One region of the Vibrio sp. 970 genome, then DNA from elsewhere that is predicted to be linked to it. Evidence: riboswitches for the same ligand, from Rfam matches in the RefSeq annotation. Region 1 holds a riboswitch; each other region holds the start of a gene.
The links. Region 1 has a riboswitch for thiamine pyrophosphate ahead of thiB (thiamine ABC transporter substrate binding subunit). Riboswitches for the same ligand answer to the same signal wherever they lie in the genome.
Positions count from the first base shown of each region.

Region 2: it holds a riboswitch for thiamine pyrophosphate, as region 1 does, so the genes downstream of both, thiC (phosphomethylpyrimidine synthase ThiC) here and thiB (thiamine ABC transporter substrate binding subunit) in region 1, are expected to answer to the same signal.
Region 3: it holds a riboswitch for thiamine pyrophosphate, as region 1 does, so the genes downstream of both, thiD (bifunctional hydroxymethylpyrimidine kinase/phosphomethylpyrimidine kinase) here and thiB (thiamine ABC transporter substrate binding subunit) in region 1, are expected to answer to the same signal.

Region 1 is NZ_JAWOTW010000005.1:108,653-113,525, forward strand. It holds gene thiP (thiamine/thiamine pyrophosphate ABC transporter permease ThiP) at 1-114, opposite strand, end outside; gene thiB (thiamine ABC transporter substrate binding subunit) at 156-1,148, opposite strand; TPP riboswitch at 1,221-1,357, opposite strand; gene R7Q11_RS09275 (flavin prenyltransferase UbiX) at 1,395-2,033, opposite strand; gene mpl (UDP-N-acetylmuramate:L-alanyl-gamma-D-glutamyl-meso-diaminopimelate ligase) at 2,039-3,397, opposite strand; gene fbp (class 1 fructose-bisphosphatase) at 3,710-4,726, shown strand; gene ppa (inorganic diphosphatase) at 4,854-4,873, shown strand, end outside.
Region 2 is NZ_JAWOTW010000027.1:32,799-37,671, reverse strand. It holds gene R7Q11_RS23520 (multicopper oxidase family protein) at 1-1,039, shown strand, start outside; gene crcB (fluoride efflux transporter CrcB) at 1,163-1,546, shown strand; TPP riboswitch at 1,607-1,705, shown strand; gene thiC (phosphomethylpyrimidine synthase ThiC) at 1,869-3,809, shown strand; gene R7Q11_RS23505 (thiamine phosphate synthase) at 3,809-4,873, shown strand, end outside.
Region 3 is NZ_JAWOTW010000002.1:2,394-7,266, reverse strand. It holds gene R7Q11_RS02570 (ABC transporter permease) at 1-493, opposite strand, end outside; gene R7Q11_RS02565 (ABC transporter ATP-binding protein) at 486-1,241, opposite strand; gene thiD (bifunctional hydroxymethylpyrimidine kinase/phosphomethylpyrimidine kinase) at 1,231-2,088, opposite strand; TPP riboswitch at 2,186-2,293, opposite strand; gene R7Q11_RS02555 (TldD/PmbA family protein) at 2,650-4,035, shown strand; gene R7Q11_RS02550 (TldD/PmbA family protein) at 4,035-4,873, shown strand, end outside.

The sequences.
Region 1 (4,873 bases):
TACCACAGACACATCAAGTGAAGGGGCTTGAACAATCAAAGCACCTAGGGCAGAAATAACAAAGGTCGCGATGATCATCGCGACCCCTAAACCTATTTTTGGAACAGAATTCAAAGGTAAAACCTATCTCATTCAGATGAGGATGGAAACGTCAGCTAAAACGTCAATGCGCTTTGCCATTCGCGAATCCAAGACTTACGCATTTTTGCCACTTCATCAGCACTAAAGTTCAACGACTTGCTTGGAACACTCAAAGTTTCAAAACCTTTAGGTAACTCAACGTCAGTGACTGGGTACATCCAGTTACCCGTTGGCATCGCCGATTGGAACTCATCACTTAAAATGAAACTCATAAATTGATCAGCAAGTTCTGAATTTTTTGCCCCTTTCACTTTGGCGGCTACTTCAACTTGCATGTAGTGGCCTTCAGCAAAATTCGCCGTAGCAAACTTCGAATCGTTTTCCGCAATTAAGTGGTACGCAGGTGAAGTGGTGTAAGAAAGCACTAAATCGGACTCACCATTGAGGAACATAGAATACGCCTCAGACCAACCTTTCGTGACCGTTACGGTTTTGCTCGCTAGCTTCTGCCACGCTTGCGTCACATCGTCGCCATAAATAGATTTCATCCATAGCATTAAGCCTTGGCCCGGCGTTGAAGTCCGCGGATCTTGGTAAATCACTTTCAGATCGTTGCGCGTTTCCACCAGCTCTTTCATGCTTTTCGGCGGATTAGCCAGTTTCTCTTTGTTGTACACAAACGCGAAGTAGCCGTAATCGTACGGTACAAACGTAGTGTCACTCCAACCGTTTGGTAACACTGTGTTAGCCGTATCCACATTGTGCTCGGCAAGCAGATCGGTTTTCTTCGCTTCTGCCATCAGATTGTTATCCAAACCTAATACGATGTCCGCTTTGCTATTACCGCCTTCAAGACGAAGACGATTCAGAATCGACACACCATCGTCCAACGCTACGAAGTTAACGTCACAGCCACATTTTGCTTCAAAAGCTTGCTCGATTTTAGGACCTGGCCCCCAATCTGCGGCAAAAGAGTCGTAGGTATAGATGGTTAATGTGTTTTCAGCGGCAAACGCTGAAGTAGAGGTGATTGCAGCTAGGGCAATCAGATTTAGAGTAGGTTTCACTGCTCGCTCTCCATGAGTATTTCAGAGAAATAAGTTGAGCGGCACAGGGTTTGAGGCGGCTATTAAGGACTTCCAATATCCAGACTCAATTCCTACGCCAGCATTATCTGGTTCAGGTAATACGGGTCCCTAGTTAAACACTTAGGTCTCAGCGCCCCAATGCATTGATTGACTCAATGCTAAATGGGTTTGCTCCCCGATGAGTTGGATGGATTGTAAAGGTATTTGAGTGGTTACACAATCAGCTCACGAGCGCTGGTCATAACCCCAACGAGGCACCAAACCTTGCTCAATACCTAAGTGGTCAAGAATTCTCGCCACCATAAAATCCACTAAGTCTTCAATACTCTTTGGCTGATGATAGAAGCCTGGAGCTGCTGGCATGATGGTGACGCCCATTTGCGACAGTTTGTGCATGTTCTCCAGATGTAGCGTTGAAAATGGTGTTTCGCGAACCACGAGCAACAACTGCCCGCGCTCTTTCATTACTACATCAGCGGCCCGTTCGATCAAGTTGTCCGACATACCGTGTGCTATGGCTGCAACGCTTCCCGCAGAGCATGGGCAAACCACCATTTGCTTGGGTGCAGCAGAACCAGAGGCAACCGGCGAGAACCAATCGTCTTTACCGCAAACGGTGATGTTATTTCGATTGCAGTTCAGGTGCTCTACCAATGCTTGCTGCGCTGCTTCTGGACCACTTGGCAGCTTAAGATTATGCTCGGTTGCCATCACAACACGAGCTGCCGAAGAAATCAGAACGTAGACATGATAATCCGCCGCAACCAAGCATTCTAAAAGACGAAGGCCGTAGGGAGCACCAGATGCGCCCGTTAATGCCAACGTGATGGCTTTTTTATGAGAGGGTTGTGTTTTGTTTTGCATATCAATCAGGCTTTTTGTTTTAACTGCTCAAGAAGTTTTCCGTGAATACCACCAAAGCCACCGTTACTCATTACCAGAATTTGGTCTCCAGGCTGAGCACGTTCGACAATTTTAGCCACAAAGTTATCTATATCGGCATCGACAAACGCTGGCTGCTTGCATTGATCAGCAATGTCTTGCACAGACCACTCGATATTATCTGGCTGGAACAAGAAGACTTCATCTGCACTGTGTAGTGACTCTGCAAGTGTATTTTTGTGTACACCACGCTTCATGGTGGCAGAACGCGGCTCTAACACAGCAAGGATGCGTTTTTCACCTACCTTGTTACGCAAACCACCGACAGTAAGTTCAATTGCCGTTGGGTGATGCGCAAAATCATCGTAAACCGTCACACCTTGTTCTTCACCTTTCAGCTCTAAACGGCGCTTGGTATTGATGAAACGCCCTAATGCCTGGCAAGCAAGATCCGGAGTGACTCCAACATGTCGTGCAGCAGCGATTGCCATCAGCGCATTATCCACATTGTGGTCACCCACCAAATTCCATTCGACGGTACCAACCTTCTCACCTTGCAACGTAACTTCAAATTTTGAGCCATCAAGCACTAATTTGTGCGCTTGCCAGTCACCATCCTCACCTGAGAACTGTTTTTCAGTCCAGCAGCCACGCTCTAATACATCCGCTAACGCTTGATCCTGCCTCGGCGCTAAGATCAACCCATTGCCCGGTACAGTTCGCACTAAATGATGGAATTGGCGCTTGATCGCTTCTAGATCATCGAAGATGTCAGCATGATCAAACTCAAGGTTGTTCATGATTAAGGTTCGAGGATGGTAGTGCACAAACTTAGAACGCTTATCGAAAAAAGCACTGTCATATTCGTCCGCTTCAACGACAAAAAACATGCTTTCACCCAAACGAGCAGACACTCCGAAGTTACCGAGTACCCCACCGACTAAGAAACCCGGTTGATAACCACAATCTTCAAGTATCCAAGCAAGCATGCTCGACGTGGTCGTTTTCCCATGTGTACCCGATACCGCCAATACCCAACGATCATGCAGCAAAAACTCGTTGAGCCACTGCGGGCCAGAGGTGTAACGCATGTTAGTGTTGAGCACATGCTCGACACAAGGGTTACCACGGCTCATCGCATTACCAATCACCACAAGATCTGGTTGAGGGTCGAGTTGAGACGGGTCAAAGCCTTCAATAATTTCAATACCTTGAGACTCAAGCAGTGTGCTCATTGGCGGATAAACGTTGGCATCAGAACCCGTGACTTTATGTCCTAATTGGCGCGCTAGAATCGCTGCGCCGCCCATAAATGTGCCACAGATACCCAAGATATGAATGTGCATAAACTAAACCTTGTAATGCGTTTTTTAATGCTTTCATTATCGCGATTACCGCCTGAAAAGCGAGTGACTTTAGCCTTCTTCTTGCAGTCCCTTTCACAAATATGACAAGGTTGAACACAGACTGTACAACCTCTTGCTTACTGATGAATCCCTCAAATAAGTCTACAAATAAATTGAGATCTCAAACAGTTACTTCATTACCATTAAAAAGATCTGCGACTTAAACTTACATCCAGCGCAATCGTTTAACATCCATAAAGAGATGCTCACTTGCGCACTACCCCCAATGAAATGAAAATGTAAGGATTAACCATGTCAGGACTGCGCACCCTAGGCGAGTTCATTGTCGAAAAACAAGCGGATTTCCCCCACGCTAGCGGTGATCTATCATCCCTTTTAGCCTCCATTCGTTTAGCTGCAAAAATCGTTAACCGCGAAATCAACGCAGCGGGTCTCGGTGATATCACTGGTGCTGTAGGCACGGAAAATGTCCAAGGTGAAGATCAGCAAAAGCTCGATGTTTACGCGAACGATAAGTTCAAAGCCGCGCTTGAAGCTCGTGATCAAGTGTGTGGCGTTGCCAGTGAAGAAGAAGACGAAGCAGTTGCGTTCAATAAAGAACTCAACCAAAACGCCAAATATGTAGTACTGATGGACCCACTTGATGGTTCTTCTAACATCGATGTGAACGTCTCTGTTGGTACTATCTTCTCGATTTACCGTCGTGTTTCTCCAATCGGTACTCCACCAACTGAAGAAGACTTCCTACAACCTGGTCACAAGCAAGTGGCTGCGGGCTACGTGATTTACGGCTCCTCCACCATGTTGGTATACACAACTGGTAACGGCGTAAACGGCTTTACTTACGACCCATCTATCGGCAGCTTCTGTCTTTCTCATGAAAACATGATGATTCCTGATGATGGTAAGATCTACTCCATCAACGAAGGTAATTACATTCGTTTCCCTCAAGGGGTGAAGAAGTACATCAAGTACTGCCAAGAAAACGTGCCAGAAGACGGTCGCCCATACACTTCTCGCTACATTGGCTCGCTGGTTGCTGATTTCCACCGCAACCTACTGAAAGGCGGTATCTACCTTTACCCAAGCACACAAAGCCACCCACAAGGCAAGCTACGCCTGCTTTACGAATGTAACCCTATGGCATTCCTCATTGAGCAAGCTGGCGGCATTGCATCGGACGGCGTGAATCGCATTATGGACATCAAGCCTACTGAGTTGCACCAGCGTGTACCTTTCTTTGTGGGTTCGAAGAACATGGTTCGCAAAGTTGAAGAGTTCCTTGAACTGCACCGCGACGAAGAATAATTTCAGACCTTTGTCCAACGCGGCAGGTGTTTACCTGCCGCGTTTTTGTCGCTAAAGTGAAACGCGAATTTATCATCAGATGAAGCCGCTTTTGTGTGACTCATCGTTAATGAAAAGGAATATTCTAATGAGCTTAAACCATGTACC
Region 2 (4,873 bases), on a different contig from region 1:
AGGTGAAACATTCGTTTATGAATTTACACCACCAGATGCGGGCACATTTTGGTATCACCCACATATGAATAGTGTGAAGCAGCTTGGTATGGGCTTAGTCGGGCTAATTGTCGTTGAAGAGGCAGAGCCGGTTCAGTTTGATGAAGAGCATGAAGTCGTCCTCAAGCATTGGCATTTAGACAAACTAGGTCAGTGGAAGAACCTTATGGTGCCGCGCTTGAGCGCTCGTATGGGGACTCCCGGAGAGTGGAGTAGCGTCAATGGTGTGCATGAACCTGTTTATACGCTGAAGCAGAATGCCACTACGCGATTAAGAATTGCTAATGTCGATAATACCATTACTTACCCGATCGCTATTGAAGGTGCAGAGGCTTGGGTTATTGCTATTGATGGTAATCCTGTTAAAGCGCCTTATAAGCTCACTCAGCACAAAATTGGTCCGGGAATGAGGTTAGATATCGGATTGATTGCTCCGAAGGCTGGAACACGTGTTTATGTGCGTCAAATGAAAGGACGCTTCCCATTCCCTTTGTGCGAGTTTGACGTTGTTGAGTCTGACTTGCCGAGCAACCAGAAACTGCCTTTATTACCTCTCAACCCTGTGCCAGCTCTCGATTTGAAAAATGCAGAGCAAATCGATTATGTGTTTGAGTGGGAGGGGGCGATCACTCCTGCTGATAAATCGGGCAAAGCGATACCTAAGTTCTGGCTGATGAACAAACGGGCTTGGGAGGGAATGAGCAAAGATAATATTCCAGCGCCGCTTTCAACATTGGAGATGGGAAAAACCTATATCTTCAACCTAAAGAACGTCACCCAATATCATCATCCTATTCATCTTCATGGACACACATTTACGGTTCTTGAGTTAGATGGCAAAAAACTCGACGAACCGTTTCATACCGATACGGTCTTGCTTGGAAATAACGGCAGTGCGAAAGCGGCATTTGTTGCAGATAACCCTGGACGTTGGATGTACCATTGCCATGTGATCGAACACATGAAGACGGGTTTGATGGGTTACATCGAAGTAAAGTGACTCCTGTAACTTTTAAAATCTTGATAAGTTTTAAGCGCTATACTTTGCTGAATTCTAAGATTGTATAATCACTATTGCCGTAAATTTGATTACAATGTCGCCATTAACTTTTCTGGGGGAATTATGGGACAACTATCCGTTTTGGGTTTTATTGCATTGGGTGGTGCATTTGGTGCATGTTCTCGTTACTTAATTTCTGAACTTTGTGTCATTTTATTGGGGCGTGGTTTTCCATATGGTACGTTAACCGTTAACGTTGTTGGCTCATTTATGATGGGCTTATTGATAGCAGCTTTCGATAATGAACTTTTGGCAACGGAACCTTGGCGACAAGTGATTGGCTTGGGTTTTTTAGGGGCACTAACGACGTTTTCCACCTTCTCGATGGATAATGTGTTGCTCATGCAGCAGGGCGCTTTCTTTAAGATGGGGTTGAACGTATTGTTGAATGTCGTGTTAAGTATTTCAGCGGCGTGGATTGGCTTTCAATTATTGATGCGCAGCTAGCAAAGTAGTTAAAAATTGAACAGGTCGGCTTGGTTTCACCAAGCCGTTTTTATATACTGACATCACTTGTCGGAGTGCCATAAGGCTGAGACCGTTAATTCGGGATCCGTTGAACCTGATCAGATTAGAATCTGCGAAGGGAACAAGAGAAGATATTCACACCGGAGTTCTTTCTGGTTGACCTATCAAAAGTCGAATGTTGTTACAGGCAAATATCGTAAGCTTTAACTAGCCTTAATTTGACTCCTCTTGTCGCATCTATCCGTCAAGCATTTTTATCCAATTACTTTTTATCTAGTATAACAAAGCAAGGAAAAATGCTATGTCGAGTCGCAAACAAGCGAGACTGGAAGCAAAACAGTTCATTGATACACTCTCGGTACAACCGTACCCCAATTCAAGCAAAGTCTACGTAGAAGGCTCACGTCCAGATATTCGTGTGCCAATGCGTGAAATATCACTCGCTGATAGCCTTATTGGAGGCACAAAAGAAGCGCCTATATTCGAACCTAATGAGCCAGTACGCGTTTACGATACGTCGGGTGTATACACAGATCCAGAGCACACCATAGACCTCTATAACGGCTTACCTAAGCTGAGAGAAGGGTGGATTGAAGAGCGCGCCGATACTGAGCTACTTGATGAAGTAAGCTCGGTGTACACCAAAGAACGCTTAGAAGACGAAACACTAGACGATCTTCGTTACGGTAATCTACCACGTATTAGACGTGCCAAAGATGGCCATTGTGTGACTCAATTGCACTATGCTCGCAAAGGTATTATTACCCCAGAAATGGAATATATCGCGCTGCGTGAAAACATGGGGCGTGCCAAGTATCGCGATGAAGTGCTGAATCAACAGCATCCGGGTCAAAGCTTCGGAGCGAACCTACCAAAAGATATTACCGCCGAATTCGTGCGCAAAGAAGTCGCCGAAGGTCGCGCTATTATCCCTTCCAATATTAACCACCCAGAATCCGAACCAATGATCATTGGACGTAACTTTTTGGTCAAAGTGAACGCCAACATCGGTAACTCATCGGTCACTTCTTCGATTGAGGAAGAAGTAGAGAAGCTCGTTTGGGCGACACGTTGGGGTGGCGATACCGTTATGGATCTCTCTACTGGACGTAACATCCACGAAACTCGCGAGTGGATTCTACGTAACAGTCCGGTTCCGATCGGTACCGTACCAATGTATCAAGCGCTTGAGAAAGTGAATGGTGTTGCGGAAAACCTTAACTGGGAAGTGATGCGCGATACCCTGATTGAGCAAGCAGAGCAGGGCGTTGACTACTTTACTATCCATGCCGGTTTACTACTTCGTTATGTGCCAATGACTGCAAAACGCGTTACTGGTATCGTCTCTCGTGGTGGTTCTATCATCGCGAAATGGTGTTTAGCGCACCACCAAGAAAGCTTCTTATACACCCATTTCCGAGAGATCTGTGAAATCTGTGCTAAGTACGATGTCGCACTATCTCTTGGTGATGGTCTGCGTCCTGGCTCGGTTGCTGATGCTAACGATGAAGCGCAATTTGCAGAGCTTCGTACTCTTGGCGAATTGACCAAGGTTGCGTGGGAATACGACGTACAGGTGATTATTGAAGGCCCTGGTCATGTTCCAATGCATATGATCAAAGAGAACATGGAAGAGCAGTTAGAGCACTGTCATGAGGCTCCTTTCTATACCCTTGGTCCGCTGACGACAGACGTCGCTCCTGGTTACGACCATATTACTTCAGGCATCGGCGCTGCCATGATTGGTTGGTATGGCTGTGCAATGCTTTGCTACGTAACTCCTAAAGAGCATCTTGGCTTACCAAACAAAGAAGACGTGAAAGTAGGCATGATCACTTACAAGCTTGCTGCGCACGCCGCTGATTTAGCGAAAGGGCACCCTGGCGCTCAAGTTCGTGATAATGCGCTTTCTAAAGCTCGCTTCGAGTTCCGTTGGGAAGATCAATTTAACTTGTCGCTCGACCCAGATACTGCTCGTGCTTTCCATGATGAAACCTTGCCTCAAGAGTCCGGCAAAGTTGCTCACTTCTGTTCGATGTGTGGACCAAAGTTCTGCTCGATGAAGATCTCGCAAGAGGTACGAGAGTATGCGAAAGACACTGAGCAAGTTGCTGCGGACCAAGCTATATCGATCAAAATGCTGGATGATCCTCTTGAGGGGATGCGTCAGAAATCGCAAGAATTTAGAGAGTCAGGTTCTGAACTATACCACCCAGCAGCACATGCCGAGGTAAGTGACTAATGAGCAAAATCCTTATTCCGTCATCATTGATTGAACTGACTGGTTTAGTTCAGCAATGTTTGTTGTTGGCGAAAGAACAGGGTTTTAGCATCGAAGACATTGAGTTGGGTGTGAGCCCAACTCAATCTATTCAGCTTGTTCGCGACCAACAGACCACACGTATAACGACAGATCTTATTGATGGTTATGACTCTGAGCATGAGAGTTCATTTGTGTTCCATTACCGCTCTGCTTTATCGGTAGAAGCGTGTGCTAAGCAACCGTCGAAAGCGATTTATATTGGCATTGCTGATACGCAGGTATCCGATGAAAAGGAGAAAGTGCTTCAGCTTGATATCTGGCGTCACCCAATTAACAACGAAGTGAGAGCGCTTTCCGTTAAGTCCAAATTCAACGCAATGTTCGATCCCGAACATCACCTTGCTTGGATAGTAACGCTGACAGTACTCGATTTTCCTATCGAAGATGCATTAACACTTGCTCGAGGAATGCTAACTCAACAAGCGAATGTTTCACGTGAAACACTGTCGAATGACAACCTTGGTGAGGGAAGATCTACTCAGTGGGCTGACCAATTTGATGATTTCCCCACACCTGTACTAGAGGATAACCGGCTAGGTATTCAAGTTGGTTGGTCTGCACAAGGTGAGAGCGTTAGCTTTCCAACTCTAACTAAGCAAAGTCTAGGGCTCTATCCAGTCGTTGATGATGTTGCTTGGATTGAGCGTCTACTGCCACTAGGCATCAACACCATTCAACTGCGAATCAAGAACCCACAACAAGCCGATTTAGAACAACAGATCATTCGAGCAATTGAGCTAGGTCGTCAGTATCAAGCACAAGTGTTCATCAATGACTATTGGCAGTTGGCAATCAAGCATGGCGCTTATGGCGTTCACCTAGGACAAGAAGACATAGAAGAATCGAATTTGGCTCAGCTAACTAAAGCCGGCATTCGTCTTGGTCTTTCTACTCATGGTTATTATGAACTACTGCGCATCGTACAAATTCATCCTAGCTACATCGCACTAGGGCATATTTTCCCAACCACCACAAAACAGATG
Region 3 (4,873 bases), on a different contig from region 1:
AACCTGTTGGTGTATTGCGTAAGCCGTCATAGCAACATGTCGTGACGGGGAAAAAGATGATGATCGCCGCCATGACGACTTTCGATGCAATGCCGTAACCCAGCCAAAGCATGAGTACTGGCGCGATGGCGAACACAGGGATCGCTTGGCTAGCAATCAGAATGGGCAGTAACCAACGCTTCAGCGGTTCGAACATCAGCATTTGCAATGCGAACAGCAAACCCATTGATAATCCAAGCGCCAAACCAAGTAAAATCTCTTGCGCGGTAACCCAAGTATGTTTGAGCAAGACATCGTAACGAGTGACCAATCTATCCAGCACTTCAATTGGTGAAGGTAAGATGAAGCTTGGCATATCGAATATCACCACGACCAACTGCCACAATCCCAAGATCACCGCTGTGCTGATAACTAAGCGCAGAGCCGGATGGGTCACGCGTTCTTTTTTACTAATACGTGCCGAAACGGAGTTGTACTGAGTCATATCACTCATAGTCTTTCTCCAATTGATCCAAAATCGCTTGTTGAAGCGCGGCGCACTCTCCATCGAGAACTCGGGGCGGCTTGGAGTCTGGAACGACCAAGTGCTGAGCTTGCGCAGGTGTGCCTTGCAACACATAGAGTTGGTGAGCTAATCGCACCGCTTCTTGTGGGTCGTGGGTAATCAGAACAACCGTCTTATCTTTCAGCAATTCGGCAGACAAGGTTTGCAACTTATGACGAGTAACCGCGTCCAGTGCAGAGAAAGGCTCATCCATCAGAACTAGAGGCTTGTCTTGCATCAGAGTGCGAGCAAGGGCAACACGTTGTCTCATGCCGCCAGAGAGCTGAGCTGGCTTAGCATCCGCGTAATCGGCGAGTCCCACTTGGCTTAGTAAAGTCAGTGCACGTTGTCTATTTTGCTCTGGTGCTTGCACTTGAGAAAATCGAGAACTGAGGCAGACGTTGTCTAACACATTCAACCACGGTAGCAATAAATCCTGCTGAGCCATGTAAGCGATACGGTCATGCAGTTCAGCGCCATCCGTTGTGATGAGTTCGCCATGCCAGTCAACTTGGTCATCCAGTAGGCCAGCTAAGTAACGCAATATTGTGGTTTTCCCGCAGCCACTGCGACCAAGTAACACTGTCCATTGATTAGCAGGAATAGTCATACTCAACCCTGCTAGCGTTGGTGTTTGGCTGTCTTTGTATCGCAGACTAGCATCGGAAAGCTGAATGCCAATCGCGTTAGCGAACATAAGTATGACCCGCAAAAAAGTGGTTCACAGGGCCATGGCCTTTACCTACATCCAATTCATCAGCGTGTGCGATAGCTTGGCTGATGTACTGCTTACCCAGGTGCACCGCTTTGTGTAGGTTGTTGCCTTGGCCAAGATAAGACGCAATGGCGGAAGAAAGTGTACAGCCTGTGCCATGAGTGTTTTTGGTTGGAAATCGCTTGGCGCTAATTAACTCGGCACTGTCTTGCATGATAAGCAGATCGTTGCTGTTTTCATTTTCTTCAAGGTGACCGCCTTTGAGCAGAATAGCTTTGGCGCCAAGCGCACGAAGGTCGGTAATCATATCGTTCATTTCAGATTCTGATTGAGGCATTGGCTTACCCGTCAATGCTGCGCCTTCGGGTAGGTTAGGGGTAATGATGTCTGCGAGCGGAATCAATTCTTCTTTTAAAGTGCTGATTGCCGACTGTTCCAGTAATAGATCGCCGCTGGTGGCCACCATCACAGGGTCAATCACGAGGTGTTTTGGCTGGTATTGTTTAATTTTGTCTGCAACGACTTTGATGATGTTGGAATCTGCCAGCATGCCCACTTTGACTGCAACGATGTTGAGGTCGGTAAATACTGCATCAAGTTGGCTCTCTACATGGTCGAGAGGAATGGGGAAAATCGCAGAAACGCCTTGGGTATTTTGCGAAGTAATCGCCGTGATTACCGAGCAAGCAAAACTGCCGGTTGCGGACATCGCTTTGATGTCGGCTTGAATACCTGCACCGCCACCACTGTCTGAGCCCGCGATGGTCAATACGATAGGGGTAGGCAAGGCTGGCGTGTGATGTGAATGAGGTTGTGATTGCTGCGTCATGGTCGCTCCTACTACAAGACGTATAGGAACTGACTTTGACCGTTGCAGATAGATCGATTTTTCGATCGCTATCGCTTACCTAAGAGGGGCGACGAAAGGCAAAGTGTGCATAGTTCCCTACGTCAGTGCTAACTGAATCAGGTTCAACGGGTCTCGAATTTCGATCTCAGCCAACACTTGTCGTGTGGCCCCCCGACTATTTCGTCAAGATAATAGCAGTTCACTCAGTTACGGTGCACGTGTTTTTTCCGGCCAAGAGGGGGCAATCGATTAAATATGAGACTTGAGAGCAGTAACGAGAGAACAGAAATTAGTGTAAATAACGTGCCGCATTGAAACTGGCAGTTCAAGACACTATCTATTAGTGAGATGTCGACATAATACGTAACGAATCGTTGTTTGATTTAGCAAGGATTAGCATAAAACAAGGTTAAAAAAGTGTTAATATTTAACGCGTTGCCAATATGCTTTTGAGTCATCCAATTTAGGTTACGACTGTTATAAACAGAGTCTAACTCAAAGGTGGGGAAGGCTAGGACGATCAACGAGCAAGGAGATTTCATGCTTAATTCTGTAACAGCGAAAGCGGTGATCGATCATGCCCTCTTTTTAGGGGCTGATTTCGCTGAGCTATTCGTTGAACACCATCAAACCAACACTGTCCAGATCGCATCTGGTGAGGTGGACAAGGTTAACTCGGGTATCGATTTTGGTATCGGTATTCGTCTCTTCTTCGGTCATAAAGTGCTTTACGGTTACACCAACAGCACCGATGAAGCTGAACTTAAACGCGTAACCTCACTGCTTGCTGCAAAAGATAAGCGTGAGCAAATCGCGTCAGCAGGTTCTCTCAATCTGAACCGCTACCCAATTCAACATGGTTGTAGTTTGCCACTTGGCAAAGACGCTAACCTAGATTCTAAAATCGCGTTCTTATTGCAAGTTGACCAAGCCGCTCGCGCAGAGAGTGAACATATCAGCCAGTTCATCGGCAGCGTGCTTCAGCGCGAACAACAAGTGTCTATCTTCAACTCAGAAGGTCTACACGTTGACGATACTCGCCACTACATCCGAGTTGCTGGTAATACTGTCGCTCAAAAAGGTAATGAGCAGTCTTCTGGTATGGAAGGTCCTGGCGCTCTTGCTGGTTGGGAGTTCAGTGAACAGCTTGATGCGAAAGAGCTAGGTCAAACTATCGCGCAACAAGCGTTAGTAAAACTTGGTGCGGATGCTTGTCCATCGGGTGAAATGCCAGTAGTGATTGGTAACGGCTTTGGTGGAGTAATCTTCCATGAGGCGTGTGGCCACTTGCTAGAAACTACTTCAGTTGCGAAGAAAGCATCAGTCTTCCACGACAAGATGGGCGAAATGGTTGCTCATGCCGCAGTGAATGCAGTCGATGATGGTACCATGACCAACGAATGGGGCTCGATTCATGTTGATGACGAAGGCATGAAGACTCAGCGCACCCAATTGATCAAAGACGGTAAGCTAACCAGCTTTATGGTCGATAAAATGGGTGGCATGAAGACGGGTTACGAACCTACGGGATCTGGTCGTCGTCAAAACTACAAGTTCGCACCAACCTCACGCATGCGTAACACCTTTATCGAAGAAGGCGAGCATTCACTTGATGACATGCTGGCAGGTATTGAACGCGGCATCTATGCGAAGAAGATGGGCGGCGGCTCGGTTCAACCGGGAACGGGCGAGTTTAACTTTGCCGTTCGTGAAGCTTACCTCATTGAAAATGGTAAAATCACCAAGCCTCTGAAAACAGCAACGCTGATCAGCACGGGTCCAAAAGTGTTGAAAGAAATCAGCATGGTCGGCAAAGACATGGCACTTGCGCCGGGCATGTGTGGTTCCGTAAGTGGTTCAGTGCCAACAACAGTCGGTCAGCCAACGCTGAAAGTCGATAACATTCTGGTAGGAGGCGGTAACTAATGAGCCAAGAACAACAACTTCTCAATGCGGTTGATTACGTCCTATCAGAAGCAAAACGCCAAGGTGCAGAAGCGGACGTCATTGTAAACCGCAACAGCAGCTTTTCTCTGAAAGCGAACCAAGGAAAGCTGGATGAGTACAAAGTAAGCTCAAGTCAAGTGCTGGGTGTTCGACTTATTAAAGATGCTCGTGTCGCGACAAGCTATTCTGAATCACTAGAGCAACCAAGCTTGGATTTAATGCTAACTAATGCACTGCAAAGCGCTCGTTTTTCCAAGCAAGATGAACATCAGACCATTAGTTGTGTGAACAGCCAAATCACGACTGACGTGGCTGAGATTGCTCAAGAAGACACAACTTCGGTTGATGAAAAAATTGAACTGTCTCTCGCACTTGAGCAAGGCGTAGTGGCTCTGCCTCACGCTTCTAGCGCACCTTACAATGGTTATAGCGATGGCGAAACACAACTGATCATTGCCAATACTCAAGGCACATTGTGTCAACACTTCGAGCGCTCGTTCACTTGTTACGCGTATACCTTGTTTGAAAAAGACGGCAAACAGTCAATGGCGGGTAGAATGTCACTTGGTCGCCGTTTTGATGAGTTGAATCCAGCTTACTGTATAGAAGGTGGCTACAACCTTGCTCGTGATCTTCTGGAAGGCGCTCCGGTTGCGACAGGTAACTACCCTGCTATTTTCCACATCAATGCGCTAGCAAGTTTATTCGGTGCTTTCGGCAGTGCTTTCTCTGGCGTAAGCGCGATGAAAGGCATTACGCCACTGGGTGACAAGCTTGGTCAACGTGTTGCGAGTGATTTAATTACCTTTACTGATAC